Regions from separate parts of the Caproiciproducens sp. LBM24188 genome, predicted to be linked through region 2. Evidence: predicted binding sites of a transcription regulator. Region 2 holds the regulator's gene; each other region holds the start of a gene.
The links. The regulator NrdR, encoded in region 2, represses ribonucleotide reductase genes. The targets are predictions, from matches to a motif close to CACNANATNTNGTG.

Region 1 (10,313 bases), 1.4 Mb from region 2:
GGCAGACCGGAAACACTGAAATATGTGAACGAGGTTCTGACTCCGGCCAACAAATATAAGGGCAACGAACTGCCGGTTTCCACCTTTGTCGACATGGCGGACGGCACCGTTCCCGCAGGCTCTTCCGCTTACGAGAAGCGCCACATCGCAATTGATATTCCGGAATGGAATCCGGACAACTGCATCCAGTGTAACTTCTGCTCTTATGTGTGCCCGCACGCTGTTATTCGCCCCGCTGTTATGACGGAAGCCGAAGCAGCCGCCGCGCCGAAGAGCCAGAAGATGAAGGACATGACCGGTATGCCGGGCATGAAGTTCGCCATTACCATTTCCGCTTACGACTGCACAGGCTGCGGTTCCTGCGCAAACGTATGCCCGGGCATGAAGGGTGCAAAAGCGCTCACCATGAAGCCCGCCGAAACCCAGCTTGTCAGCCAGGAAGGCTTTAACTACGGTCGTTCTCTGCCGGAGAAGCCCGAAGTGCTTGAGAAGTTCAAGGATACAACCGTGAAGGGCAGCCAGTTCAAGCAGCCGCTGCTTGAGTTCTCCGGCGCATGCGCAGGCTGCGGCGAAACTCCTTACGCAAAGCTTGTTACTCAGCTGTTCGGCGACCGTATGTATATTGCTAACGCAACCGGATGCTCCTCCATTTGGGGCGGTTCCGCACCGGCAACTCCTTACACCGTTAACAAGCAGGGCCACGGTCCGGCATGGAGCAACTCCCTGTTTGAAGACAACGCAGAATATGGCTACGGCATGACGCTCGCCCAGAACGCAATTCGCGGCAGACTGGCCGAGTATGTAGAAACCATGGCAGCTTCCGCGGATGCTTCCGCAGAGCTGAAAGAAGCCGCAAAGAATTATCTTGCGACTGCAACCGACAGCAAGGCAAACCGCCCTGCAACCGACGCGTTGATTGTAGAGCTGGAAAAGGCTGCTTCCGGTTCCGGCGAACTGGCCGAACTTGCGAAGAAGACCCTTGCAGACAAGGATTACCTCGCGAAGAAGTCCATGTGGATCTTCGGCGGCGACGGCTGGGCCTATGATATCGGCTTCGGCGGCCTCGACCACGTGCTGGCTTCCGGTGAGAATGTCAATGTTTTGGTGTTCGATACCGAGGTTTACTCCAATACCGGCGGACAGGCTTCTAAGTCTACCCCGATCGGCTCCGTGGCTCAGTTCGCGGCAACCGGTAAGGGCATTAAGAAGAAGGACCTGGCCGGCATGCTGATGAGCTATGGTTACGTCTATGTTGCTCATGTTGCTATGGGCGCAGACTACAACCAGTGCTTGAAAGCCTTCCATGAGGCAGAAAGCTACAATGGCCCGTCCATCATCATCGCCTACGCACCGTGCATCAACCACGGCATCAAGGGCGGCATGGGTATCTCCCAGACCGAAGAGAAGAAGGCAGTGGAAGCCGGTTACTGGCAGAACTACCGCTTCGATCCGCGTCTTGCGGCAGAGGGCAAGAATCCGTTCCATCTCGACAGCAAGGCGCCGACCGCCAGCTATCGCGACTTCATTATGGGCGAGGTTCGTTACAACTCTTTGACCCGTGCATTCCCGGAACGTGCAGAAACACTCTTCCAGGAAGCAGAGAAGGTCGCAGCGGAAACCTACGATCATCTCACAAAACTTTCCAACATGTAATTTCTTTACGGTACCGTTACGGGGCCCCGGCGTACGCTGCAGCGTGCGCCGGGGCCTTTTGTGTTTTCCGGCTGTTTCATGGTTCAGCTGTCACAAAGTTGGTGGCTGTGTATAAAACTGGAAAAAATAATTGTTACTTTTCATCCACGGAACTTAATCACAACCTATTGACATAATACTTTTGAGTGATACAATATATAGTATATTATTTGCGCTGATGCATGATACATTAAGGGGGAGCGATATGGTTGTTTCGGAAAATGCACAGAGGGTGCTGGAAAAGCGATATTTAGTAAAGGATGAAAACGGGAATCCTGTGGAAACGGTGGACGAGCTGTTCCACCGTGTGGCGCACGCCATTGCCCAGTCGGACAAGCGGTACGCCCCGGATGCCGACTTGGGAGAAACCGAAGAGATTTTTTATCGAATGATGACCGAACTGGAATTTCTTCCGAATTCTCCAACGCTGATGAACGCCGGGCGTCCGCTCGGGCAGCTTTCCGCCTGCTTTGTCCTTCCAGTTGAGGACAGCATGGAGGATATTTTTGAGGCGATTAAGCAGGCGGCACTGATTCATAAATCCGGCGGCGGAACCGGATTTTCGTTTTCCCGCCTGCGCCCGAAGGGGAGCACGGTCAACTCCACCGGCGGGGTAGCCTCCGGCCCGATTAGCTTTATGAAGGTGTTCAATATGGCGACCGAGGCTGTCAAACAGGGCGGCACACGGCGCGGCGCGAACATGGGGATTCTGCGGGTGGACCATCCGGATATTCTGGAATTTATTGATTGTAAGGCAAACAACAATGAAATTAATAACTTCAATATTTCCGTCGGCCTGACCGAAGCCTTTATGAATGCCGTGGAACAGAACGCGGATTATGACCTGATTGAACCGCACACCAAACAGAAGGTGGGCAGCCTGCATGCGCGCACGGTGTTCGAACGGATTGTGGATGCGGCCTGGCGCAACGGGGAACCCGGAATTATCTTCTTGGACCGCCTGAACCGGGATAACATAGTGCCTTCGCAGGGAGAAATCGAATCCACCAACCCTTGCGGGGAACAGCCGCTTCTTCCCTATGAATCGTGCAATCTCGGCTCCATCAATCTGACGAAAATGCTGAAGCAGACGGACGGCCGCTATGAGTTTGACTGGGACAAGCTGAAGCAAACGGTGAAAAACGCCGTGCATTTTCTGGATAACGTGATTGACGCAAACCGGTATCCGTTGAAAAAAATCGACGAGGTGACGAAGCAGACGCGGAAAATCGGACTTGGCATTATGGGCTGGGCCGACAGTCTGCTGCTCATGGGCATTCCGTACAATACGGAGGAGGCCATTGCCCTCGGCGAAAAGGTGATGCGCTTTATTTCGGAACAGGGTCGGCAGGAAAGCGCGGAACTGGCTAAAACACGCGGTGCGTTCCCGCTGTTTGAGCAGAGCATTCTGCCAAAGGAGGTTCCGCAGCGCAACGCTACCATTACCACCATTGCCCCGACCGGAACACTTTCCATTATTGCGGGATGTTCCAGCGGTGTGGAGCCGATTTTCGGCTACGTGTTTATCCGCAACATTATGGACGGGACGGAAATGATTGAGGTGAACCCCATCCTGAAAGCGGAGCTGGAAAAGCGGGGCCTGTATTCCGAAGCGCTGATGAAGCGCATTGCCAAGGAGGGCACCATCGCCCATATTGAGGAACTTCCGGAAGATCTGCGTCGCGTATTTGTTTCGGCACATGATATCTACCCGGAGGACCATATCCGGATGCAGGCGGCGTTTCAGAGGGCGACCGACAACGCGGTTTCCAAAACGGTCAATTTCCCGAATTCCGCTACCAGGGAAGATGTGGCCCAGGTGTACCGGCTCGCGTTTCAGCTGGGCTGCAAGGGCGTTACCATTTACCGCGACGGCAGTCGCAGTGAGCAGGTGTTGAACATCGGCAAAGTCAAAAAGGACGGCGAAACGGCCGCGCAGGAAACGGCCCGCATTACGCCGCGGCCACGCCCTGATACCGTGATTGGGGTAACCGAACGGGTCAAAATCGGCTGTGGAAACCTGTATATTACGGTCAATTACGATGACCAGGGGATTTGCGAAGTGTTCACCAATACCGGGAAAGCGGGTGGATGCCCCTCCCAGTCCGAAGCGACCGCCAGGCTTGCCTCCGTTGCGCTGCGCAGCGGAATCGACGTAAAGAGCATTGTGGACCAGCTGAAGGGAATCCGCTGCCCGTCCACCATCCGCCAGCCGGGGTTGAAATGTACCTCCTGCCCCGATGCCATCGCCAAGACCATTGAGCGAGTTTACCGCGAGCAGGTGGAGTTAGGCCGCTGGCCGTCATCGCCGGAAATGCAGTCCCGCCCGATGCCGGTTCCGGGGAAAACGGAACAGCCGGAACCACCGGTACAGCGCCGCTGGCACGGAGACGGCTCCGAGGGGCTGCACTTCTGCCCGGAATGCGGTGCGAAGCTGGAGCACGAGGGTGGCTGCGTCATGTGCCGCCAGTGCGGATTTTCCAAATGCGGCTAAAAGGACGGCTGAACAATTTCACCCCAATTTACTCATATAAAATACAAAACGGCGGCAACCGAATTTTCGGTTGCCGCCGTCTTTCTGTGTGACAGGGCTCTACCAGGAACCTTAAAATTCAACCCCTTTGCGCGCCGGGACATTTCGGTCGAACGGGTGCTTTACCTTTTTAATTTCTGAAACATAGTCCGCCAGCTCCATAATTTTGGGGTCGGGGTTCCGGCCGGTCAGCACCAACTCTAACTCCGGCGGCTTATGCCGGATAAAATCCGAGACTACTTCCGGCGCCAGAAGCCCAGCACCACAGGCAGCAAAGACCTCGTCCAGAATCAGCAGGTCACATTCACCCTGTTTGGCAGCGCCGACGGCCTGCGCAAACCGCTCCCGGCACTGTTCCGCAGCCTCACGCAGTTCCTCTTCGTTCATCTGGAACGTAAATTTTATTTGATCCGGGTTCAGCGTTACGGTGAATCCGGGTATCTTTTCCAGAATATTCCGTTCGCCGGAATCGCTCCCTTTTAAGAATTGGGTCAGCAAAACGCGCTTTCCCCTGCCGCACGCGCGGATTCCCAGACCAATGGCGGCGGTGGTTTTCCCCTTTCCGTCCCCGCAGTAAATATGAGTTAATCCGGTCATTTTCATCCTCCTTTTCTAGGTTTATCGGTGCCGCTCCTTCTGTGGTTTGTTCATAAACAGGTAAAAATATAGTAACATATTTTTCTTGCCTTTGTCATAGAAATATAAACTGCATATCACATTATTTTCACATTGCTCCCGCATAATAAAAGCACAAAAACAAGAAAGAAAGGGAATGATGGCATGTACCCTCCTTTTAATCATAACGATAATGAAAACAATAACTCGAATTTAACCAACCCGAATTCAAGTGCGGAGAACCGCTCCAACACGAACCCGTATCAGGCGGAAAACGGGGGAAACTACACACAGTGGCAGGGTAACAATTACCGTTATGTGCGGCCCCCGCAGCAGCCGGTGCCGCCCGGCCACAATTCGGGTTACGGCTGGCAGCGCCCCCCGCAGCAGCCGGAATTTGTTCGCGCGGAGGTGGTGCCGAAAAAGAAGAGCAAAGGTAAAAAAACAGCAGTGAAGGTGCTAGCCGGCTTTATGGCCTGCCTGATGATTTCTGCGGGTTCCGTCTTCGGCTTTGTCCAGCTGGTGAACAATGGTACCATTCAGTTGAAGTCCTCCTCCGACAGCACCGCACCGGCGTTCACCATCAATAAGGTGATAGACAGCACCACAAAAGCCACGAATACTTCCACCACCGGGCAGCTTACACTACAGGCCATCGCACAAAAGGTTATTCCTTCTGTGGTATGCATCCAAAACTACCAGGTAACCCGGAATGCGCGCTTCACACAGGGCTTTTTGGCAGGAAACGATACCAACAACGGAACGGACAGTGACAACAGCACGGTTTCCCCGGCAAGCGAAGGCTCCGGCATTATTACGACGAGCGACGGTTATATTATTACCAACGCGCATGTAGTGGCAGACGCTACGTCCCTGAAAGTAATTCTTTCCAACGGGACCAAATATGAAGCAAAACTGATCGGAAGCGACAATGTGACGGATCTTGCGGTTGTGAAAATAGACGCCACCGGCCTGACCCCCGCGGAATTTGGTTCATCGGATGACCTGAAGGTAGCAGATACCGTAATGGCAGTCGGCAACCCCGGCGGCATGGAATTCAACTCCAGCGTTACCGTTGGCTATGTTTCCGCGCTGAACCGCGAAATCACCAACTCTGAAACGGGCTATACCATGAAGTGCATCCAGACGGATGCGGCGATTAACCCCGGCAACTCGGGTGGGGCACTGGTGAACATGTACGGCCAGGTCATTGGCATCAATTCCTCGAAAATTGTGGCGACCGGCTACGAAGGCCTCGGCTTCTCCATTCCGATCAACTTGGCGCAGCCCGTCATCAGCAACCTGAAACAGTACGGCTATGTGAAGGACCGCGCAGTGCTTGGAATTTCCGGCCAGTTTATCGACAATGTAACGGCCCGGTTCTACAACCTGCCCACCGGCATGTACGTCAGCTCCGTAACCAGCAGCGAAGTGACGAAGGCCGGCATTAAAAAGGGCGATGTTATCACGAAGATCGACAATAAGGCAGTTACCAGCCAGAATGTTATTACCGCCGTTGTGACCGCGAAAAAACCCGGTGATACGGTAACGCTCAGCGTAACCAGTGCGTTGACCGGGGAAAGCTTTACCGCTACGGTAAAACTGACCCAGGCAACGGGAAAATAATTGGTAATAAATTAATTTGGTCCCCCCAGTAAAAAAGGAGTGCCGCAAAATGAAGGTTCATTCATTTTGCGGCACTCCTTTTTCCCTTTCACGCTGGGTCAGCGTTCCCTTTGTGCGCGGGAGCACCAGACTGTTCAGCCGGTCCGTCATACGCTGGCTGCGTACAGCGTCACGAATCATTTTTTCAATGGTGTTGCCGCTGCCGCCCACCAGGTTGAACAGCATTTCGGTAGCGGTTTTTACGCTGGGCAGTTCATTAAAGCGAATGTACACGCGGTTGCCGTAAAAAACAAATTTTATCATTCGTGTACACGGGGTTTCCAAAAAGGAAACGAACAGCTTCAGCACGGGCCGGTCGTCCTCGTCCGTAGTAAGCCGTGCGGTTGCACCGACGGCGTAAACTTCGTCGTGTATGGTGACGGTCCCCGTGCGGGGCGTGCCGTCCATGCCAGCTTCCACCATGTTGACCGTGTCTTCGTCATAGAAAGTAATACAGCAAGAGCCGGGTTCAAAGGCAAAGTCCACCTGAGTGAGCCCGCTGCAAAAGTTATTGGTTACACACTGAAGAATCAGGGGCATCAGCGAACCGTAGCCGGGTTCCGTCCGGTAGGTTCTTCCATTCAGTGCACTGGCCGTGGGAGAAAGCCGGTCAGTCGCAGGGCGCGGCAGGACGCGGCGTGCCAAATCGCCGAGGAAACTGGCCGGTTCCTTTTTCGGTGCGGTTTCGTGAATGGTGTAAAGATGGCTCAGCGTATTCTTCAGCGCGCGCAGATGCCGGAGGTTATTGGGGAGCGGTTTTTCAGAAAAGGTGGGCGCATTGTCGCCAAAATAGCGTTCGATAATTTCGGCGGAACAGTCAGTGAACAAATGGGGACTTCCGCTGGTAACGGCAATTACCATGTCGCGCTGTGGAAGCACAATCACGTACTGCCCGAACAATCCGTTAAACTGGTATGCGCCCTGCGCGCCGAAATCCCAGAGCTGGTAGCCGTAGCCCCGGCGGTTGTCTCCATCGCCGGCTGGAAGCTCTGTTTTTACAGATTTCTGAATCCAGTCCTCGGGCACCAGCTGTGTCATTTTTCCGTTTACCATCCAGCGGCCGCCCTGCAGATAAAGCTGGCCCAGTTTTGCCATGTCTGCAATGCGCAGATAAAGCCCCCAGCCGCCTTTTTCAATCCCCATGGGGCAGGTTTCCCACAGCGGGGTTTGAATGCCCAGCGGTTCGTACAGGCGGGGCGTAAGGTACTCCGTCAGGCTCATACCGGACCTTTTGCATACAATTGCACTTAACAGATAGGAATTCATGCTGTTGTAGCTGAATTCACTGCCAGGCTCATACAGGCAGTCGGACTGCAGAAAGGCGCGTACCCAGTCTTTTTCCACGGCGGAGCCGGCTTCGTTGAATTTAATTCCGCTGGTCATGTTCAGCAGGTGCAGAACGGTAATGGAATTAATGCGCGGGCTGCGCAGAAACGAAACCCGGTCGGAGAAAATATCCACAATCTTCTCATCTGTGGAAAGCAGGCCGTCGCGTACCAGCATTCCTACCGCCATGCCGGTGATGCTTTTGGAAAGCGAAAACATCATGTGGGGGTACGCGGCGGTGTACGGCTGAAAGTCACCCTGTGCAATCACCTTTCCATGCCGCAGAATCATAACACCGTGCACCTGAATTTGGTCGCACTGGTCGAGCTCCTCGAAAAACTTCCGGATGTACTCGCTCGAAATGCCTACACTTTCCGGCGTTGCGTGGGGCAGCCCGCCGAGTGGCGGCTGCTGCGTGCTCGATTTTTTCTGGGGGAAAAACGGGTAAGGCGTGATATGCCGCAGGTCGCCGCGCACGAATTTCAGCATAAGGTCGGAAACTTTCATTTGCGAAATAACATCCAGCATAAATCAGCCCTCCTGTTATTGGATCGCGGGGTTGGACAATTCGGATTTTATTATGCTTACCGGCCGGCTTTGAACCGGTGGGCCTCCATGGATTCCGCTACCAATGCCTTGTAGTCCGTGTCATTCTCCGGTGGTGGTTCACCGTGTAATCCAAATTTGAGCTTCAGCCGATCACAGGCCTGCGGGAGCATGGCATTCAGTTCTTCCGGATGATCCGGCAGCAGCACAATCGCCTGATTCAGGCTTTCAATTAGGTAGCCAGACATATCCCTGCCGGTAAGCCGGAGTACGCGTTTCGGTTCCCCATGTGCGTCCAGCGGAATATGCAGAGTTTCAAAAATGGGATTCGCGGCGCAGGGCCGGGCTTCTGTTCCCCCGCTTACAACAAACACGATGGGGTGCTTTTCCAGCAGGACCGCCATGGCGGGGCTTAGGCCAGTCTGTTTGGCGCAAATTTTTACGCTGGCCGCGTTTACACCATAATATTGCAGATAATGACTCAACTGCTTTTGGCACAGCGAAGTTTTTCGCGCGAGATAAAATAAGATTCCTGCATTCATTGGCTTCACTCCATGGCGTTCAAGTGCCTTAATAAAATGGATGAGTAAAAACAGATGGGCTGTTGGCGGTTCAGGTCAGCAACCCTTTTTTACGGCCTGCTGTTAGGTCGCACGGGTGCGCTTCCGCCGTATTTGTGGTACCAACAGTCGGGGCAAACCGTTTGGTTGTTGTAAAGAATTATGGCGGAAATCCACCTGAGCGCTTTCCCCGGCGCACACCTTACGGGCGGCCACTACTTTGCGAAATTCCGGGAATTTGTAGGAACAGGTGGAAAACAGCATTTTGCCGTCGGTGGAAAAGTCCACTCCGGTGCGGAACAGCGATCTACCGGCCGCGGTGAGGAAAACCAGCACGGCCCAAAGGAGATTTCAGCAGGACGGCGTTTCGCCCATCCCCCCCTGCGGGGCAGAAGAATCCAATACATCTGGGGCTTTTTCCCGTCTGTGGATTCCGGCCGGTCACTAACATCGGTATCGTTAATATCATTATCGTTCGGGATTTGCATTAATTCATACCGTCAAATATTTTTTGCGGTATAAGCGGCTTCCTCCAGCCCGCCTAAATCAAACAGGTACCGCCGTACCATGTCGAGTGCATTGGAGGCAGCGAGCCACCGCAGATACCGGCGGCCCTTTTTTGCATTGTTGCCGGGCATTTTACGAACCCAGGTCTGTTTGCCATCGCACAGCGCCAGGTAAACCAGTCCTACTGGCTTCTCCGGCGTGCCGCCGCCCGGTCCGGCGATTCCGGTAATACCAATGCCGAGCTCGCTGCCCGATTTCCGGACGATGCCCTCTGCCATGGCGCGCGCCGTCTGTTCGCTGACTGCGCCGTACTGACGCAGGGTTTCTTCCGGAACATCCAGCAGCAGCGTTTTGATTTCATTTGCATAAGTGACCGCACCCATCTGGAACGCAGCAGACGAGCCGGGAATATCCGTAATGCGGGAAGCAAGCAGACCGCCGGTGCAGGACTCCGCGCAGGCAAGGTGCAGGCCGCGCCGGGTCAGTTCCTTAACGACCAATTCCTCCAGGCTTTCTACGTCGATTCCATAGATAAAGTCCCCAAGGCGCCGCTGCAGTTCATCCACGACCGGCTCACACAGCGCGGAAGCGGCCGCTTCATCTTTGGCACGCGCGGTCACGCGCACGAACATTTCGCCGTCTTTAGCATAGGTGGCGGCGGTCGGGTTGGTTCCCTCCGTCAAATCGGTAATTTGCTCCGCTACATAACCTTCCCCAAGGCCGAAAACCCGTACGATGCGGGAAACAATTACTGCACCGCTTTCTTTGGCAAGGAAGGGAACGGCGTAGTTTTTCAGCATGGGAATCAGCTCGCTGGGCGGGCCGGGGAGCATAATCATCGTTTTTCCGTTCGCTGTTTGAAACCCACA
Region 2 (10,313 bases):
GGTCCTCCAGCGGCTTGGAACGCACCCGGCCGCGCGCATAGGGAATAATGCAATAAGAACAAAAACGGTTGCACCCGTCTTCAATTTTTAAAAACGCCCTGGTCCGTTCGTGAAAACGGTTTACACTCATCGGTTCAAATCCGTCTGCTTTTCCATGGGGAACAATATCAATAATTCGGTGATGCGAGGAAAGGTATTGAAGAATGTCAGGCAGAAGGGAGGCACGGTTCGAGTTGCCCAGAACAATATCGGCGTCGGTCAAGCCTTCCGCCAGCTCGGGGAAAGCCTGCGGCATGCAGCCGGTCAATACGAGGATGGCGTCTGGGTTCTGGTGGCGTGCACGGTGCAGCGTCTGTCGCACTTTATGGTCGCTGACCGATGTTACAGTACAGGAGTTTACAATTACAATATCGCTCCCGGAGCTACCCTCGTTTGCGGTGAAGCCAGCATCCAACAGCTGGTTCAACATGGCCTGGGATTCGTATTGGTTTACTTTGCAGCCGAGCGTAATAATAGAAACTTTCATATTGTATCCTTTCAATAAAAATACATATTTTAATTGTGTATTAGGCATGATGTATAGTGAAAATGAATATTGACCATTTTCGCAACGTGCGATATTATTGAAGAATACAGCGAAATATGGAGGTACATTCAAATGTATACAACATCAATCATGTTATCCAGTATTGAAGCGGTCAAAAAGTTTGTCACCCTGACTAACAGTTACGAATTTCCGATCAATCTTACTACTGATAAATATAAAATTGACGCGAAATCCATCATGGGTGTATTTAGCCTGGATTTGTCCAAGCCAGTGGACATTGAATTTGAGAGCGAAAGCGAAAAGGCAGACGATTTTATCAAACAGTTGGAACAGTTTAAAGTAAAATAATAAACATACACATTTTTGAATGTATTGCCCGGCTGAGCCGGGCTTTTTTTAATTATTCGTACTTTTGAGCCAGTTCGCTCCATTTCTGGAATAAGGCATCATTTTCCTGATGCAGTTCGTTCAGCTGTTCGGTGATTTCCATTGCTTTTTCGTAATCCGTGGCGATTTCCGGTTTTACAAGCTGCTCTTCCAGTTCAGCGATTTGCTGTTCCACTTCTTCAATTTTTGCTTCCATTCGTCTTAATTCCGCCTTTTCTTTGCGAATGGCGGCTTCGCGTTCCTTGCGAAGTTTGTAATCGTTTGCCTTAGGTGGTTCTTTTTCCACCGCTTGGGCTGCGGCGGCCTTGCTTCTTTCCAGATAATTATCGTAATTGCCAACGTATTCCGTTACGCCGTTTTCGTCCAGAAAAAAGACCTTGTCCGCAAGTTTGTTCATCAGGTATCGGTCATGGGACACAATCAGCAGGGTGCCCTCGTAGCTTTGCAGCGCGTCTTCCAGTGCTTCGCAGGAGTTAATATCCAGATGGTTGGTCGGTTCGTCCAGCAGCAGGAAGTTGTTTTGCGAAAGCATCAGTATCAGCATGAGCACGCGAGCGCGTTCCCCTCCGCTTAACGCGGAAACGGGCTTAAATACGTCGTCACCTTTGAACAGAAACACCGCCAGCGCATTCCGGATTTCTGTCTGTGTCATACGGGGGTAGCAGTCCCAGACTTCGTCGATGACGGTCTTTTCCGGGTGCAGACCTGCCTGTATCTGATCATAATACCCAGTTTCAATTCCCGCGCCGAAGCGGATTTCGCCACAGTCCGGGGAATAGATGCCGAGCAGCGTTTTCAGCAGGGAGGTTTTTCCGCAGCCATTCGGGCCAATCAGAAAAATTCGCTCACCGCGGTGAATTTCAAGGTTTACATTTTGAAACAGCTTTTTATCATCAAAGCTGAGTGCCAGGTCTTGGACGCTCAACACGTCGTTTCCGCCTCGCTGGCGGATACTGAAGTTGAAATGGATACTTTCCGGCGTTTCGTCGGGTTTGTCCAAAGTTTGCTCCAGCCGGTCAATCATTTTCATTTTGCTTTCTGCGGTTTTAATGCTCTTTTCGCGGTTCCATTGGCGCAGCTGAGTTACAACGCCCTCCAGCCGTTTAATTTCTTTCTGGGTGTTGTCGTATTTCCGCTGAGCGGCCAAATGATTCTCTTCCTTTTGGGAAAGATAAGCAGTATAGTTCCCTTTGTACAGCGTAAGACGCTGATTTTCCATTTCAAACGTCCGGTTCGTTGTCCGGTCCAGAAAATATCGGTCATGGGAAATCACAATGTAAGCTCCATTGTAGGAGCGCAAAAAATCTTCCAGCCATTCCACGGAGGAAATATCCAGATGGTTGGTCGGTTCGTCCAAAAGCAGTAAATTCGAACCACTCAGCAGCATTTTGGCCAACTGCAGTTTCGCTTTCTGCCCGCCGCTTAGTACGCCGATTGGAAGTCCCATCTGCTCATCGTCAAATCCCAGCCCCAGCATCGCAGCACGGGCGCGGCTGCGGAAGGTCAACCCGCCGTCCCGCGTAAACCGGTCGTTTAAATAAGCCTGACGTTCAATCAGTTCATCCAAATGTTTGGGCTTTGCCTGAAGTTCCTGATTGATTTTTTCCAGATCCTTTTCCATCTCGATCAGGTCATGGAAAACGCTCAGCACTTCGCTGTAAGCGCTGCGTTCCAAGTCCCGGCAGACGTGCTGTTCCATGTAGCCTACTACGGTGGAATTTGCCTTGGAAATGTCGCCGCTGTCGGCTTGCATTTCACCGGTCAACAGTTTAAATAGCGTGGTTTTGCCGGAACCGTTGACTCCGACTAATCCAATGTGATCGTTTTCCTGTATTTCAAACGAGACACCGCTGAAAATCAAATCGGTGCCGAATGACTTTGTCAGATTGCTGGCGCTGAGAAGACCCATAACCGTACCTCTTATATGTAAAAATGCGGAGCGTCGCTCCGCTCATGAAAAATCAATCGCTGTTCTATTATAATGAAAAAGCAGGATGAAATCAAGCGCTTTTGCCGGGTACGGCCGGAAGGCTCAGTTAAGGAATTGCTTTAGTATTTCAATATGCTTTTGTTCTTTTGAAATATAATCATTTGCCAGTTGCTTTGCCCCGGCGTCGGACTCGCTCATGTTATTCATTTTTTTGGTTAAGTCGATGATGCCCATTGTAGTTCCGTTAATCATCAATTCTGCAATATGGCCAGTGGAATGATTGGCTAAGGTTTTCATTTTAATGCTGCTTTTCAGCATCATTTTTTGGGAAAGTTTCTCCTTTTTCGGTTGTTCCCCGCTTTCATGAAGCATGGCTTTGGCTTTCAGCCCCAGGCTTCGGTAATCTTTTCGATGCTGTTCAATTTGTTCCCGCAGCGAGGCATCCTTTACTTGGGGAAGAATGGTTTCGACTGCATCCAATCCCATTTGAGTTGCAAAATAAACTTCATCTAGTAAACTTTCGTTTTGTCCGATTTGTTCGCTTTGTGCGGCCATAATCTCCGCGCCTCCTGTTTTAGTTTTTATTCTGGCGCGCGGGCTGGAACCCGCGGCGTTGCTGCACTTTCGCGGCAAAATCCCTGAACGGTGTTCCGGGTTTTGCGGCTATTTCTTATCGTACCCGGTAATTCAGAAATTAAACTGGACAAAAATTATATGGCGGAATATAATTTTAATAAAATATCTGTATTTTTTGTTGGCAGGAGGCAGCTCCGGCGTTTCCGTGCCATGTTTGTCAGCTGTTCTATGAATGCGTTTTTCAATAAGGCCGTTTCCGGTTAAAATGATTCCTTCCGGCGGCAGAAATGAAACGTTACTATTCGGTACGGAGATGGAGGAGAACGAATGCGATCTGGAATTTCTACCGCGTGTTTATATCCGATGGAACTGGAAAAATCCCTGCCGCTTCTGATTGGCATGGATTTCCATGTGTTCGAAGTCTTTATCAATACATTCAGCGAGCTTCAGCCGGAATATCTGTCCGAATTGAGGAAGATGATCGATGACAGCGGCAGCTGTGTAAAATCAGTCCACCCGTTTACCTCGGGGTTTGAAAGCTTTTTGTTGTTTTCGGATTATGAGCGAAGGTTTTTGGATGGGCTTGAACTGTATAAGCGCTTTTTCGAGGCCGCGAACCGGTTGGGGGCGCATATTTTGGTTCTTCACGGGCAGCGGTCGGAAAAGAGGAGCCGCATTACGGAAGAGCAGTACTTTGAACATTATGCAAGGCTGTTTGCGCTGGGACAAACGTTCGGCGTTACCGTAGCGCAGGAGAATGTGAATTCCTTCCGCAGCGATGACCCCGGGCTGATCCGTCGGATGCGTCAGTACCTGAATAATGACTGCGCTTTTGTGCTGGATATTAAACAGGCGGTACGCGCCGGAAAGAACCCGTTTGAACTGTGCGATGCCATGGGGGAGCAAATGATTCATATTCATTTAAATGACAATCGGAAAGGCTGCGACTGTCTGCTGCCGGGTTTTGGCACCATGGATTTTGATCTTCTGGTCCGGAAGCTGAAGGGATTCGGTTATGACGGCGACTTGATCATTGAGGTATATCGGGACAGTTTCAGCTCGATGCAGGAGCTGGAAACGGCAAAACACTTCACAGAACGACTAATTTCTTGATTTTATTTCATGATTTGATGTATATACTACTTGATTAAATTGCGGTATTTATGTTATAATTATACAAAATATAGTTGAGGTGATTCCGCGATGCGCTGTCCATACTGCGGCTATACAGAATCCAAAGTGATTGACTCCCGTCCGACTGATGAAGGGGAACGAATCCGGCGCCGTCGGGAGTGCCTAAGCTGTCAGAAACGTTTTACCACTTATGAAGTAATTGAAACGGTTCCTATTATTGTGGTCAAGAAAGACCGGTCCAGAGAAGCGTTTGACCGGAACAAGCTGTTGAACGGGCTTTTGCGTGCCTGTGAAAAGCGGCCTGTTTCACTGGATACTCTGGAGCGGATTGTAGACGAAATTCAGAATATGCTACAGAATTCACTGGATCGAGAAGTCCCTTCCAGCCTAATCGGAAAGTATGCGATGGAGAAGCTGAAAGATGTGGACGAGGTTGCCTATGTGAGGTTTGCTTCTGTGTACCGTCAGTTCAAAGATATTAATACCTTTATGGAAGAACTGAACCGTATGATCAAAAATAAATCGAATTAAAAACATCGGCCGGAGTTTTCCAGCCGATGTTTTTAATTCGTTACACTGTTACCGCTCATGACAAGGAAATTTGTTGCTTTAAATTGCTGCCTTACGACTCAATCAGCGCTTACCTAGAATATATTCTGGATGGTCGGAATTTCCGATTCGTTCAGATACTGAATTTGTGTGATTCCGCGGTCGCATTCTCCCTCGAACTGTTCGTTTGCCTCGTTTTTTACCAGAGCGGGCAGGACGGCCAGAGTCTGGTCAATCGCTTCCAGTTTTGCATGAGACATGTAAACGCAGAGAATTTTGTGCTTTTGGTGCCAGTCTGCAACTGCTTTCTGGCTCATCTGATAAGCGGTTTTCAGGTCACCCACCTCTGCGGCCTGTTTTGCCAACTCGATGGTTTGTTCTACCTCGGAACTGACTTTTTGCGTGTTGATAATACCGAAAATGCACATGGCAAGTAAAAGCACGAAAATAATTCCGGAAACCCAGATTCGTTTCATTTTGACGCATCCTTTTTAATAATATTAAAATCGCCTTTCCGGTTAGCGGTCATAATAAAAATATCCTCCGCCTTAATCTTTTTCCCGTTCAGTACGCCGTTCAGCCAGTCCCGGTTTTTCCCGCAGAGGGAGAGGGCGGAGTCATAAATAACGCCGTCGCTGATGACGACGGTTTCAATACCAGTATCCGGCACAGCGATTCCCAGCATTCCGGCAGTAGGGGTTGATTTGTCAGGCTTTTTTATGATGCTCATTTTGCCGTTCGTTTCAACAATCCCGTACGCTACGTCTTCCAGACTGAAAATATCTTTCAGACGAAGCTCTTCCATTAAGTCTTCCGTGGTCATGCGAAGGCGTCGCATTTCTTTCTGATCCACTCGGCCGTCGTTGATTACGATAATTGGACTTCCGCAGATGATCTTGCGGAATTTCGCGTTTTTAACCATTCCGCAGGATACGACGATCTCGCACATCACCAAGGCTGCAATGGGCAGCAGACCGCTGACCAGCGGCTGGCCGGTATCCTGCATGGGAATGGCCGCTATGTCGGAAATTAAGAGCGTAACTACCAACTCGCTTGTCTGCAGTTCGCTGATCTGTCGTTTTCCCATTAGCCTTACTGCTACTATAATCACTATGTAGAGCAGTAAGGTTCTGATAAATGATACTGTCATATTAGTCACCGCTTTACTAACTTAAATAAATCAAATTGCTGTTGCAAGTAGCATTAGTATGTGCGGTAAATATTGGATTATGTAAAAAATCCGAGCTGCCTGCGAACAGCCCGGATTTTTCTACTTCGCTTTTATTTCTTCCGCAAACCTTCGGAAGTTGTCTTGTGCGCAGAATTTTTTCTGCCATTCTTCCCGGCAGTTTTCCCGCAGCTGCTGCATTTGTTCCTTGGGCAGCAGAACGGCTTCTTTTATTTTTTCCGCTAATTCTTCCGCGGTAACATCGGCGCTGACCAAAAAACCGGTAATTCCGTTTTGCACAATTTCTCCGGTTCCTCCTACGTTGGTTGCAAGCGCTGGAATCCCGAACGAACAGGCTTCCATAATGCTGACCGGCAGTCCTTCGGAGCTGCTGGTGTTTACAAATAAATCCACGGAATTCTTTTGATAGTATTCCATCAGCTTCTCGTTTTGAATTTCCCCGCTGAATTCACACTTCATAAACGAAAGGGCACTGTCCGCGTACTCCTTCAAACGATTCAGCCCTTCACCGCCGCCGAAATGAGTCCATTCCAGCTTCAGTCCGCTGTCTTTCAGGCATGCCAAAGCCTGTGCCAAAAGCTCCACCCGTTTTACCGGAACAATATGGCAGCAGCTGACAAGATGGAACGCAGTTTCCTCCTTCGATGTGGATACTCCAAAATCCTTTGTTCCAAGGTATGCGGTGTGGATTTTATCCGAATATTCGGGATAACGCTCTTTCAAAAAGCTGCTGCCATTTTCAGAGCAGGGGTACAAAGCGTCGATATGCTGCAAGATGTAACCGCGCATGGGCAGATAATTCATTGGATTGCGATACGGGTAAAGGTCATAACCATGCGCGCGGCTGACCACGCGTTTTACGGCAGCGGCGCACTGTTCTTTCAACCGGATTGCGGCGACGGCGGTATCATAGAACCAGTAGCTGTAGAAGGTTACACGGTCGTATTGTTCCAGATTGCAGCTTTGCAGAAGTTCAGTTGCTTCCCGGCAGACAAGGTCAGCCTTCGCCAGAAAATAAGTTAGGAATAATCTTTTTTTCAAAGAGTGGCCAAGCAGTGTTTTCTCCTGTGCGTCACACAATCCTTTAAATCCAGAAAAGGGGAAATACTTTACAGCAGTAGAAGGGAGCCCCTTCCGTATTTTTGAAGCGGGCACGGAGAACACACGGACGTTGTCGGCGGTTTTTCTGGTTTGAACAGGCTTGTCCCCGGTGCTTGTCGCAATCAGTATAACCTGATGAAACGACTGGGCTAAGATGGGAACTTCATTTTCTATAAATTCTTCCCCTTTGTCAAAGGGGTAGGTTTTGGTCAGCAAAACAAGACAGTCTTTCATGGAACTCCTCCATATTAACATTTACTAAAGAATACCATAGGAAATCATGCATTTCAACCTATTGTAACGATACTGCACAAATTCATCTTGTAATCAAATTAAGCAAATGATATAATTTCTACATCTGACAATATTGAGTCTTGTGAATGAAGAAATAAACTGGATGGAAAGCGCAGGCCCTTTTCAGGCAAAATTTTATCGGCCTGTGCGTTTCTGCCAGAGCCGCGGATTTCTCTGGCTGCCGGTCGGAGCAATCGCGGTCACGGAAAATACGGCGGTGGCCCAAGAAAGGGCTGAATTCTTTTTGCCGTCAAAAAACGGAGGCCTTAATTTGCCGAAGGTAAGTGTAATAGTACCTGTTTATAACGTGGAAAAGTATCTTGCGCAGTGCGTGGAAAGCATTCTGGCACAGACGCTGGATGATATTGAAATATTGCTGATTAACGATGCATCAACAGACCGTTCTCTCGAAATCGCGCGTACATACGAAAAGGATCCGCGCGTAAAGGTGTATGACAAGCCGCACGGGGGGCTGGGGGATACGCGAAATTACGGCGTTGCCCGCGCTTCCGGTAAGTATTTAATCTTTATTGATTCTGATGACTGGATCGACTCCGGGATGCTCACGAATCTGTGCGCCTGCGCGGAAGAGTATCATTCCGATCTGGTGGTTTTTAATTATGTGAGGGAAAATACGAACAACGGGGAACAAAGGGTTTGCAGGCTGCCCATAAACTACCCGGATTTCGGGCTTGAAATTCAGGAAACGGTGCTGAGGCAGCTGATTGGTCCAGACCCTGCGGATACCGACTGGCGTAAAGTGGAAATGCTTGGCTGTGCTTGGAGGAGGATGTACCGCCGCGAGTGGTTTTTACAGAACCAGCTTTCTTATTATAACGAACAGGAAATCATGCTTGAAGATCTTCCGGTCAGCATTAAGGCGCACGCCCTTGCAAAGCGCGTGTTGTTCGTCGGCGGTGCTTTTTACCATTACCGCTATAACCCACAGTCGCTCAGTATCCGTTACCGTCCCCACAGAATGGAAATGATGGCGGAATGTTATCAGATTGTGAAAGAGTTTTTGGAAAGCCGAAACCTTTATGAAAAATATGCCGAGCGGCACCAAGCGTGGTTGCTCCGGAGCGCCGCCCATTCCTCCTTTGTCAACTGTTTCAGCCCGCAGAATAAGGTCCGCTTTTCGGAACGTTACCGTGAGGTACGGGGCATTCTGCGCAATCCGCTTCTCAGGCAGGCCGCGAAATCACATTATCTGGAAAGCGGCACTCGTGCGGACCGGTTGATTTTGCGCCTGATTCGTATGGGAAACCCATTTTTTGTATATGTGTTTTACCGTTTGTATTCCTATACTTTATCCATAAACGTGAGGAAAAAATGATGTCAATGATACCGGAAATGCCCGAAAAAAAGAAAATCTTGTTTGTGAATTACAGCCTGCACAGCGGAGGAATTGAAAAAAGCCTTGTCACACTGTTGAACCTGTTTGATTATGACCGGTACGATGTGGACTTGCAGCTTTTTGTCAATGAAGGCTTGTTTTTAAATCGCGTCCCAAAACAGGTGAACCTGCTCCCGCCGATTTTTCCTCCGGAATATAAGCTGAACATTCGCAAGGCGTTCCCAAAACTGCTTCAAAAAGGGCATCCGCTTTTGGCTGTCTGCCGTATGTTGGTTACCATTGTCAGCCTGCGCGGCACCATGGGCGAACGACTGGCCAACATGTGGAACATCGAGCGGCGTTTTGCCCGCACAAACCGGAAGGAATATGACGCGGCTGTGGCTTTTATGGAGGGTCAGCCGATTTATTATGTGGTTTCCAAGGTGAAAAGCCGCACGAAAATCGGGTTCATTCACGGCGATTATAAGGCCATGGGGCTCAGCAAGATTTACGATTATGACTTTATCCGCCGGTTGGACGCACTATGTACGGTGTCAGAATCGTGCAAAACCGCGCTGGATGAAACGTTCCCGGAATTCCGGAATAAGTTTCATGTTATCTATAATATAATTTCAGCGAAGTTTATGCGCAGCATGGCGGAGGAACCGGTCGATTTCGATTCTTCCTATCACGGCACGCGGATTTTGAGCATTGCGCGTCTTTCCCATCAAAAGGGACTTGATATTGCGATTCCAGCGATTGCCGCGCTGAAGAAAAAAGGGTTTGACTTCAAGTGGTACATCATTGGAATCGGCCCGGAAGAAGCTGCTTTAAAGGAGATGATCGAACGCCTAGAAATCCAGGATACGGTCGTTTTCCTCGGGGAACGGCCAAACCCGTACCCGTTCCTGAAATCCTGCGATATTTACCTTCAGCCATCCCGGTTTGAAGGAAAGTCCATTGCCGTAGATGAGGCAATGGTGATGTGCAGGCCGATTCTTCTGACGAATTTTTCAACGGCGGCGGACCAGATTGATTCAGGGCGCAACGGGTTGATTGTTCCGATGACGAGCGAGGGAGTTGAAAAGGGTCTGGAGGATTTACTTTTGCATGAAGAACGCCGTGCGGCGTTCATTGCAGAATTGGAAAAATCCGATTATACCAATGAAGAGGAGATCAACAAGCTTTACGCACTGATGGAGGACAAAAAATAGAAAAGGGGTTTTCTTAGTATGAGTATTACCCTTTGCATCCTTTCTGTCGCAGCTAT
Region 3 (10,313 bases), 1.4 Mb from region 2:
CTGGACAATAACACGCCCGGGAATATCGAGCCGGAGGGCACCGCCGGCTACGGCTATCAGGTGTGGCGCTGCTCGCATCCGGGCGCGTACCGCGCCGACGGCATGTTTGGCCAGTACTGCGTTGTGTTCCCCAACGAGCAAGCAGTGGTCACCGTGACTTCCCATGAAGAAAAAGCGGCAAATGACATTCTGCGCGCCATTTACCGGGATATTATTCCCCGGCTGTAACCCCCTGCCGAGGTGCTCGGGACCGGCGGCCAGAGAGCAATCATCCACCTATCATTCAAACAGCATCCTGATTTCTTATTGGTATCAATCTTAACGGAGGCTTAACAAACTATGGCAGAATTCATAACAGGAATGAAGCGAACTCATTATTGCGGGGAACTTCGCCCCGCGCACATCGGCAGCACCGTGACAGTCTGCGGCTGGGTACAGCGCCAGCGCGACCTTGGCCAGCTGATTTTCATCGACCTGCGCGACCGCACGGGCATTGTGCAGCTCGCGTTCGATGACAGCACCGACCGGGAAATTTTTAAAAAGGCATTTTCTGCCCGTTCCGAATACGTATTGGCTGCAACCGGCGTGGTGCGCGAGCGCACCTCCAAAAACCCGGAGCTGCCCACCGGCGACATTGAGCTGGAAGTCACCGCCCTGCGCGTACTGGCAAAAAGTGAAACCCCGCCGTTCGCCATTGAGGAAAACTCCCCCGTGCAGAAGGAAACCCGCCTGCGCTACCGTTTCCTTGACTTGCGCCGCCCGGACATGCAGCGCACGCTGCAGGCACGCCACCGTTTGGTGAAAGTTGCTCACGATTTCTTCGATGAAAACGGCTTTTTGGAGATTGAAACGCCTGATCTTGTCAAATCCACCCCGGAGGGCGCGCGCGATTATCTGGTACCAAGCCGTGTGTTCCCCGGCAAATTCTTTGCCCTGCCGCAGAGCCCTCAGCTTTATAAGCAGCTGCTGATGGTTTCCGGCTTTGACCGCTATATGCAGATTGCTCGCTGCTTCCGCGACGAAGACCTGCGCGCCGACCGCCAGCCGGAATTTACCCAAATCGACTTTGAAATGTCCTTCGTGGACCAAGAAGACGTGATGGCCATCGGCGAAGGCTTTATCCGTGCCGCGTACAAGAAGATGCTGGACATCGACATCCCGACCCCGCTGCCGCGCCTGACCTGGAAGGAAGCCATGGACCGCTTCGGTTCCGATAAACCGGACCTGCGCTTTGGTCTGGAACTCAGCGATGTGAGCGGTGACCTGAAAAACACCGAATTCCGCGTGTTCCGCGGCGCCATCGACGCCGGCGGCAGCGTGCGCGGCATCAACTTAAAAGGCCTTGCCGACCAGCTGAGCCGCAAGGAAATCGACAAGCTGGGCGAATGGATTAAGACCTACGGTGCAAAGGGCCTTGCTTGGACGCGCCTGGCTTCCACCGGCGAAACCTCCTCCTATGAAAAATTCTTAAGCGCGGAAGAAGCCGCCGCGGTTCGCAAAACGCTCGGCGCAGAACCCGGGGACGTGCTGTTCCTAGTGGCAAGCGACGAAAACAGTGTGGTGTACGCTTCACTGGGCGCGCTGCGCTGCCAGCTGGCTCGTAAATTTAACCTGATTGACAAATCCCAGCCGAAGCTTCTTTGGGTTACGGACTTCCCGATGTTCGAGTACAGCAAGGAAGAGGGCCGCTGGATGGCGATGCACCATCCGTTCACCATGCCCAACCCTGAAGACCTTGACAAGCTGGAAAGCGACCCCGGCTCCGTGCGCTCCATTGCTTACGATATGGTCATCAACGGCTATGAAGCGGGCGGCGGAAGCATTCGTATCCATGACACGGAATTGCAGGAGCGCATGCTGGAAGCACTCGGCATTTCCCCGGAAAAGGCACAGGAGCGCTTCGGCTTCCTGCTGAACGCTCTGAAATATGGCGCTCCGCCGCACGGCGGCATGGCCTGGGGTCTGGAACGCCTTGTCATGGTGCTGCTCGACATTGATGACATGCGCGACGTCATCGCCTTCCCGAAGGTGGCGTCCTCTGCTGACCTGATGAGCGACGCCCCGAACGACGTAGACCTCGACCAGCTGAGCGACCTTGGAATTGGAATTCTTCCGAAGGAACAGCCCAAGGAATCCTGATTCGTTGAAAATTTCATTTGCTACATCCTTCTCCTGTTTGTATCAGAAAGCCGGTGCAGGCCATATTCATGGCTCGTACCGGCTTTTTCTCAATACTGTTTACTCTTGTTGGCTTCGAGGCAGGAAATCGTTTTGAAGCACCGCCATCAAAAGAATCGGCTCCCTTGTATCATCCGTTTCTCCGGTATATAATAAATTTATCTTAATATCGCCTTACATTGTATACTATTAGTATAATATTTAAGTAATATACTATTTTTGATTTAATTGGAGGGAACCCCCGTGCCGGATTCGCAAAAGATTAATTACCAAAAAGAGCTGGACCGCCTGATTGCGGGGCTGGGGGATCGCACTCCCACACTGTTCCTGCATGCCTGCTGCGCGCCATGCAGCAGCTATGTGCTGGAATACCTGTCGCAGTACTTTGACATTACGCTGTTTTACTATAACCCCAACATTTTCCCGGAAGCAGAGTACCGCAAACGGGTGGAAGAAGTACGCCGCCTGCTTTCCGAACTTCCGGTAAAGCACCCGGTCCGGCTGCAGGAGGGGAAGTACGACCCCGAATCGTTTTTCGCGCTTGCCAAAGGGCACGAGGCCGAACCGGAGGGTGGGGAGCGCTGCGCCCTCTGCTATGAGCTGCGCCTGCGGGAAGCCGCTGTGCTGGCCAAGGCAGGCGGGTATGACTATTTCACCACCACGCTGTCCATCAGCCCCTACAAAAACGCGCAGAAACTGAACGAAATCGGTGCGCGGCTGGAGCGGGAGTACGGCGTTTTGTATTTACCCTCCGACTTTAAAAAGCGGGACGGCTACCGCCGCTCGATTGCCCTTTCGAAGGAATATCATCTGTACCGGCAGGATTACTGCGGCTGTGTGTTCTCCAAGGCGGAGCGCGACCGGCGAGTAGCAGAACAAGCGAATGTTTCGGCGGAAAACCGTTGACACTTCCAAACGTAACCGACGTGCAAATACCGGTACAAACTCCGACCACCCTGCGGGAGCAAACCCGTGCGGTAGCCCGGGTGCTGCGCAGCGATTCGCATGTTCTACCGCTTTTGGTCGCAGCGGCGTTGTTTTCGGAGTGCCATCAAACCATACTCACCTTTTTAAATCAGCTCCAATACGTGCGGTGTGCCATTCCCACCGCCGCTATGGGGTACTTGTATATTCTGATGACGGTCATCGGCCTTTTGGCCGCGCGCTCCCACAAGCTGACCGCGCGGCTGGGGGAACCCCGCAGCATGACCCTATTGCTTTTGGCCGGGTGTGCTGCCTGCCTACTGCTGACGCTGACCGCGAACGCAGTCCTTTCCGTTTTGGGGCTTGCAGTACTGAATGCTGCGTTTTCCCTGTTCAACCCAATTCTACTAACCATAGAGAACCGCCGGATTACAGGCGGCAACCGGGCATCCATTCTATCCGTATACGCCATCCTGATGGATTGTGTGGCAGTGGGAACCAATTTAACGTTCGGCTGGGCGGCGGATTCCGGCGTGGCAAATGCCATGCTACTGGGTGCAGGTTTCTGCTTTGCCGCACTCGGCCTGTACGGTTACTGGGCGCACACCGAAGGAGAGAAAAAATATGATTCGCGAGGTAACAAAGGATGACCTTTTCGCTCTGCTGAACCTTTACACCCAGCTGCACGGCAATCCTGTTCCGAAGCACTTTCCTCCCTTTGGGAGCAAATTTTCAACGACCCGAAGCACCATATTCTGGTGGATGAAGAGGCTGGCGTGCTCGTTTCTTCCTGCATCCTGCTGATTGTACCCAACCTGACGCATGGGCAGCGGCCCTACGGCGTAATTGAAAACGTCGTAACCGACCGGGCATTCCGCGGTCAGGGGCGTGCTTCCGCTGTGCTCCGCGCCGCAAAGCTGCTGGCGCAAGCGCGGAACTGCTATAAGCTGATGCTGATGACTGGTTCCAAAGAAGCAAGCACGCTGAATTTTTACCGGCGCGCCGGGTTCAACACGATGGATAAAACGGCGTTTGTGCAGTGGTTGAACCCCTAGCCGGTTGGAATTGCTCTTATCGATAAGAAAGGAACACCACCATGCAGCAACAATTCTACCAAATTGAACCGGGCATTCCGGCCGACACGAACGAGTTGGAGCGCCTTTACGACATGTTGAATGAATCGTTGAACCGCGGGGTCAATTACCCCGGCTGGAAGAAGGGCCTGTACCCAATCCGGGAGACAGCAGAAACCGGAATCCGGAAACACACGCTGTTTGTGGCGCGCACACAGGGGCGCATCGCAGGCACCGTTATTCTGAACCATGAGCCGGAATCTGCCTATGCCGGAGCGAATTGGACCATTGAAGCGGAAGACAAAGAAGTTTTTGTCGTGCATACGCTGGCTGTTCACCCGGACTTTCAACAGGCTGGGGTGGGGCGTGCGCTAATTGAATTTTCTAAGCAGCTGGCCCAGCAAAAGGGAATGAAAGCCGTGCGGCTGGACGTTCGCTCCGGCAACCTGCCCGCCCTGCGGCTGTATGAGTCCTGCGGCTTTCGGTATGTGCAGACTGTGGACTTGGGACTGAATCTTCCGGGATTGGTTTGGTTCGACCTTTATGAATATAACCTCGGGCAGCGCAGCTCCGCCGAAAGCGTTGGGAAACCGTCGATACCATAAGCTGGTGCGCTACCGCATTCTCGAAATCATGGCATCACAGGGGGAAAACCGAGAAACTGGGGGAGATTCCGGAGACCGTTTTTGCGCTGGCCGCTGTAGGGGATAACAGAACCGGAGTTTCCGCACATCCGCGCGGAAAAAGCGCAAAAAGTTTTTTCCGGCGCTCCGAGAAAGATGACTGTTATGTTTTCCACCAAACACAGGGTATACGGTGGAAAATGGATGACCTCCTGCTTCAAATGGGCCGCCGGTGTGCGGACGAAAGTCGGAACGGTTTCCTGTTTGTCCGGCAGCTGCGGCAGCGTGTTTCCCGGTGCTCCTTTACTTTATCCCATCCTTATGCTAAGATAGGGGTTACCGAGGCCTATCCCGGAATTCCGTGTTTTCTCCTGTCGGATTTTCCCGGATCGGCAGCCCGCGCATTTCCAGGGAATCGAACATGGCCGTGAGGAGGCGGGATATGAAAAAAGACAAGAAGAAAAAAAAGGCGAAGCACGAACAGGCCGAACTGCGCCCGCTAATTTATGCGGACAAAGAGGTTTCAACGGAAGAAGCTGGGGAGGAACCCCTGCGTGACACAGTTCAACTGACGGGGGGAAAATGGAAGCTTCGCATTCTGTGGGCGCTGCGCTCGGGGGAAAGCATCCGCTACGGCGTCCTGAAACAGCAGGTGAACGGCATTACCGACATGATGCTCAGCCAGAGCCTGCGTGAACTAACCAAAGACGGACTGACGGAACGCCGCCAGTTTCAAGAAATCCCGCCCAAGGTGGAATACCGCATCACCTCCGTCGGCGCAGAGCTGCTGCCGGCAATTGAACTATTCCGCGCCTGGGCTATAAAATACAGAAGGGAAGAGCATAAAAATGGATAGACAAAACGATATTCCCCGTTACACGGCGGATGAATCCCGCTATGACACTATGCAGTACCGCTACTGCGGAAAAAGCGGGCTGAAGCTCAGCGCTGTTTCCCTTGGCTATTGGCACAACTTCGGCACGTACGATGTGTATGAAAACGCCCGCGCGGTCACGCGGCGCGCGTTCGACCTTGGCATTACCGTATTTGACCTTGCAAACAATTACGGTCCTCCGGCCGGCAGCGCCGAGGAAACGTTCGGCCGCCTAATGCGGGAGGATATGCATCCTTACCGCGACGAAATGGTGATTACCACAAAGGCAGGCTACCATATGTGGCCCGGCCCCTACGGCGATTTCGGGTCCCGTAAATATCTGCTGGCCAGTCTGGACCAGAGCCTGAAACGCATGGGCCTGGACTATGTGGATATTTTCTACCACCATCGCATGGACCCCAACACTCCCCTGGAGGAAACCATGGGCGCCCTTGCACAAGCGGTGAAAAGCGGCAAAGCACTGTATGTGGGTATCTCCAATTACAGCCCCGAAAAGGCGTTGGAAGCCTCCCGCCTGCTGGCAGACATGGGCGTGCACTGCCTAATCTGTCAGTCGCGCTACAACCTGTTGGACCGCAAGGTGGAGCGTGACGGTTTGTTTGGTGCGCTGGAACAGGCCGGCATGGGCATGACTGCGTTCAGCCCCTTGGCACAAGGCCTGCTGACCGGCAAATACAACAACGGCATTCCGGAAGATTCCCGTGCGGCAGGCCGTTCGGCCTTCCTCAAGAAAGACAACATTACTCCGGAAGTAATCCGCAAAGTGACTGCGCTCGGCAAAATCGCGGCGCGCCGCGGCCAAACCACCGCACAGTTTGCGCTGAGCTGGGTGCTCCGTCAGCCGGTCATGACCAGTGTACTCATCGGCGCCAGTCGGGTTTCGCAGCTGGAGGACAATGTTGCGGCGCTGAACCGGCTTGACTTTTCCGAAGAGGAAATCCGTGAAATTGATGAAATTTTAAAATAGAACCATAAAGGCAAAGAGCCGCTGCATTACGCGGCCTTTTGCCCCGGGCGTTGTTCCTTTTGTCAGTGAGATAGACCGTTCTTGTGGAACGGTCTATCTTTTTTAATATATATTGTGTTTTTTGTGACTGGATAAAATTTAAATCTCTATATATTGTATGATAGTATTGACAACAGCAGGCCCTTGAAGTAAAATGATAAATACTTTCAAGCACGGGATGATTCTTGCCGGTAATTTTTTGGCCCATCATTTGCGTCGTGCAAATTGAATTGATATAAAAACTGCAGATTTTCTCTCAACCCCGCGTTCGGACCGTTTGAACGCGGTGTCTTGTTGTTCTGCAGGAATAAAGGGAAGGATGTTCGAAATGGCAGTAAAAATTCAAAAACGGAACGGTGTTGTGGTGGCGTTTGACGCGGGGAAAATCCGCAACGCCATCAGCAAGGCCAATCAAGCCGTGCAGGATGAATCCATGCCGGATTCCGTGCTGGACGACCTGACCGCCCGCATTGCTTCCAGCTTCGGTGATGACTGCGTTCCCACCGTGGAACAGGTACAGGATGTGGTGGAGGAAAAGCTGATTCAGGCAGACTATGCCAAAACTGCAAAGGCCTATATCCTTTACCGCGCCGAACACGCAAAAATCCGCCAGGCAGAAGGCGACCTGATGGACATCTATAAGGAACTGACGTTCCGGGATGCCCGTGATGTGGACATTAAACGCGAAAACGCGAACATCGATGCGGACACCGCCATGGGCACCATGCTGAAATACGGCTCCGAAGGTTCCAAGTATTTCTGCAACAACTACGTTCTGCCCAAGGACATTGCCGCGGCGCACATGAACGGCGACATCCATATTCACGACGAAGACTTTTACATGCTGACGGAAACCTGCTGCCAGATTGACCTGATTAAGCTATTCCACAACGGCTTTTGCACTGGGCACGGCGCGCTGCGCGAACCGAACGACATTCGTTCCTATGCGGCGCTGGCCTGCATCGCCATTCAGGCAAACCAAAACGAGATGCACGGCGGCCAGGCAATTCCGAATTTCGATTATTCCATGGCACCCGGCGTTGCCAAAACCTTTGAAAAATCTTACTATCAGGCGTTTTCCCAGTTCTTCCAGGTTAGCCGGGAGATGAGCGAGGAAGATGCCGACGCACTGGTGAAGGCCATTCGCTCCGACATCCCGCAGCACATTACTCTTGGCAACGCAGAGGAATTTGGAAAAGCGGTCGTAGCTTTCCTGCCGGAATATCAGCGCAAAAACGGTCTTCCGGAAATTACCGCACAGGAAGCAGAGCGCGCGCACCGTTACGCCGTGAAAACCGGCACCACCAACACGGACAAAGCCACCTATCAGGCCATGGAAGCGCTGGTACATAACCTGAACACCATGAACTCCCGCGCGGGTGCGCAGGTTCCGTTCTCCTCCATCAATTATGGCACAGATACCTCCCCGGAAGCACGCATGGTCATCCGCAACCTGTTGGAAGCGACCTCTGCGGGTTTGGGCGACGGCGAAACACCGATTTTCCCGGTTCAGATTTTCAAGGTGAAGGAAGGCATCAATTACAACGAGGGCGATCCGAACTACGACCTGTTTAAATTGGCCTGCAAAGTCAGCGCGAAGCGCCTGTTTCCGAACTTCTCTTTCTTGGACGCGCCGTTTAACCTTCAGTATTATAAAGAGGGCGACTACAATACCGAAGTGGCCTACATGGGCTGCCGCACCCGCGTAATGGGCAACGTGCACGACAAGACCAAGGAAGTCACCTGTGGGCGCGGAAACCTGAGTTTTACCTCGGTGAACCTGCCGCGCATTGCCATTGAGGCAAAAGGCGACCTTAATAAATTCTACGAGCTTTTGGACAAGCGGATTGAAATCGTCATCCGCCAGCTGCTGCATCGCTTCAAAATTCAGTGCAGCAAAAAGGTTTACAATTATCCGTTCCTGATGGGGCAGGGCGTATGGATTGATTCCGAAAAGCTCGGCCCTAACGACAGCGTGGCAGAAGTGCTGAAACACGGCACGCTCAGCATGGGCTTTATCGGCTTGGCGGAAACGCTGAAAGCACTGACCGGCAAGCACCACGGCGAAAGCGAAGAAAGCCAGAAGCTGGGCCTTGAAATCATCTCCTATATGCGCCGTCGCATGGATGAGGAATCCGAAAAAACCGGCCTCAACTTTACGCTGCTCGCTACTCCGGCAGAGGGCCTTTCCGGCCGTTTTGTCCGCATGGACCAGAAAAAGTACGGCATTATCCCCGGCGTAACCGACCGGGAATATTACACCAATTCCTTCCATATTCCGGTGTACTTCCCGATTTCTGCCTTCCGGAAAATCAAGTTGGAAGCGCCTTATCATGCGCTGACCAACGCGGGGCACATCAGCTATGTAGAGCTGGACGGTGACCCGTCCAAGAACCTGGACGCGTTTGAAGCGGTGATCCGCTGCATGAAGGAAAGCGGAATCGGTTACGGCTCTGTCAACCACCCGGTGGACCGCGACCCGGTTTGCGGCTACAACGGCATTATCGACAACGAATGCCCAAAGTGCCACCGCCATGAAACCGAAGACGGCCCGAAATTCGAGCGCATCCGCAGAATTACCGGATATTTGGTGGGCACCATCGACCGGTGGAACAACGCGAAGCGTGCGGAAGAAAGGGATCGGGTAAAGCATGGGCTGTGAACTGCGCATCTGCGGGGTGGAACCGGAGTCCATTGTGGACGGAAAAGGGTTCCGGTACGTGATTTTTACACAGGGCTGCCCGCACCACTGCCCCGGATGCCACAATCCGCAGACGCATGACTTTCACGGAGGCCGGTTGGTAAACACCGACGATTTGTTCCGTGAAATCTGCGAAAATCCGCTGCTGAAGGGTGTCACGTTCAGCGGGGGGGAACCGTTCTGCCAGCCCGCCCCTTTGGCGGAGCTTGCCAAGCGCATCCACGAACGCGGGATGGATGTGACCGTTTATACCGGCTACCGGTACGAACAGCTTTTGGAGCGGGATGACCCCGCCATCGCTGCGCTGCTGCAGGAAGCCGACCTATTAGTCGACGGCCCGTTTCTGGAAGCGGAAAAGGATTTAACCCTGTTGTACCGCGGCAGCCGCAACCAACGTCTCATCGATATGAAACGCACGCGGGAAACGGGAAACATCGTGCTGGACGGCGAATAACCGGAACGTCTACAACCCCGATAACAAATAAATTCAAAACCGGCTGAAAAATTTGCCTGCGGGCCGTTGTTTGACCCACAGGCAAATTTTTCATAGAGAGGGTGCCGTGAGATGGAAATCCATCTTTCTTTCGGCATTCTCCTTTGGCGACTCTAAAATATTTGGCGAAATTTTGTAAATAATTCCATATGTGGTACGATATAATATATATACAATGTGCTGAAAGAATCCATATTTGACCGCAAGGATGTGCTTGCTATGCAAAAGTTTTACTCCGATATTAAAATAGACGTGGCCATGTTCGGTGAATTTTCCATCACCATTGACGGGCATCAGCTCACCAACCTGAAGGGGCGCACCAAGCGGGTATGGATGCTGATTCAATACTTGATTGCCAACCGGCATAAGGAACTGACGCTCGACAATATTGTGGAAGTTCTCTGGGAAGACAACGAATGC

Region 1: the regulator NrdR is predicted to act here: its motif matches at 1,843-1,856, upstream of ACSVDI_RS00195 (vitamin B12-dependent ribonucleotide reductase).
Region 3: the regulator NrdR is predicted to act here: its motif matches at 6,805-6,818, upstream of ACSVDI_RS00785 (anaerobic ribonucleoside triphosphate reductase).

Annotation. Positions count from the first base shown of each region.
Region 1 covers NZ_CP196862.1:36,408-46,720, reverse strand. The annotation lists gene nifJ (pyruvate:ferredoxin (flavodoxin) oxidoreductase) at 1-1,653, shown strand, start outside; gene ACSVDI_RS00195 (vitamin B12-dependent ribonucleotide reductase) at 1,898-4,186, shown strand; gene ACSVDI_RS00190 (cob(I)yrinic acid a,c-diamide adenosyltransferase) at 4,298-4,822, opposite strand; gene ACSVDI_RS00185 (S1C family serine protease) at 5,006-6,466, shown strand; gene ACSVDI_RS00180 (serine hydrolase domain-containing protein) at 6,524-8,359, opposite strand; gene ACSVDI_RS00175 (hypothetical protein) at 8,416-8,919, opposite strand; gene ACSVDI_RS00170 (competence/damage-inducible protein A) at 9,438-10,313, opposite strand, start outside.
Region 2 covers NZ_CP196862.1:1,613,418-1,623,730, forward strand. The annotation lists gene mtaB (tRNA (N(6)-L-threonylcarbamoyladenosine(37)-C(2))-methylthiotransferase MtaB) at 1-526, opposite strand, end outside; gene ACSVDI_RS07620 (HPr family phosphocarrier protein) at 659-895, shown strand; gene ACSVDI_RS07625 (ABC-F family ATP-binding cassette domain-containing protein) at 948-2,843, opposite strand; gene ACSVDI_RS07630 (hypothetical protein) at 2,967-3,419, opposite strand; gene ACSVDI_RS07635 (sugar phosphate isomerase/epimerase family protein) at 3,768-4,553, shown strand; gene nrdR (transcriptional regulator NrdR) at 4,644-5,105, shown strand; gene ACSVDI_RS07645 (DUF4363 family protein) at 5,219-5,599, opposite strand; gene ACSVDI_RS07650 (DUF421 domain-containing protein) at 5,596-6,210, opposite strand; gene ACSVDI_RS07655 (glycosyltransferase) at 6,394-7,647, opposite strand; gene ACSVDI_RS07660 (glycosyltransferase family 2 protein) at 7,979-9,043, shown strand; gene ACSVDI_RS07665 (glycosyltransferase) at 9,040-10,257, shown strand; gene ACSVDI_RS07670 (lysoplasmalogenase family protein) at 10,276-10,313, shown strand, end outside.
Region 3 covers NZ_CP196862.1:172,525-182,837, forward strand. The annotation lists gene ACSVDI_RS00745 (serine hydrolase domain-containing protein) at 1-228, shown strand, start outside; gene aspS (aspartate--tRNA ligase) at 340-2,139, shown strand; gene ACSVDI_RS00755 (epoxyqueuosine reductase QueH) at 2,422-3,084, shown strand; gene ACSVDI_RS00760 (MFS transporter) at 3,081-3,752, shown strand; gene ACSVDI_RS00765 (GNAT family N-acetyltransferase) at 3,831-4,157, shown strand; gene ACSVDI_RS00770 (GNAT family N-acetyltransferase) at 4,199-4,780, shown strand; gene ACSVDI_RS00775 (winged helix-turn-helix transcriptional regulator) at 5,241-5,654, shown strand; gene mgrA (L-glyceraldehyde 3-phosphate reductase) at 5,647-6,660, shown strand; gene ACSVDI_RS00785 (anaerobic ribonucleoside triphosphate reductase) at 7,028-9,361, shown strand; gene nrdG (anaerobic ribonucleoside-triphosphate reductase activating protein) at 9,351-9,854, shown strand; gene ACSVDI_RS00795 (BTAD domain-containing putative transcriptional regulator) at 10,113-10,313, shown strand, end outside.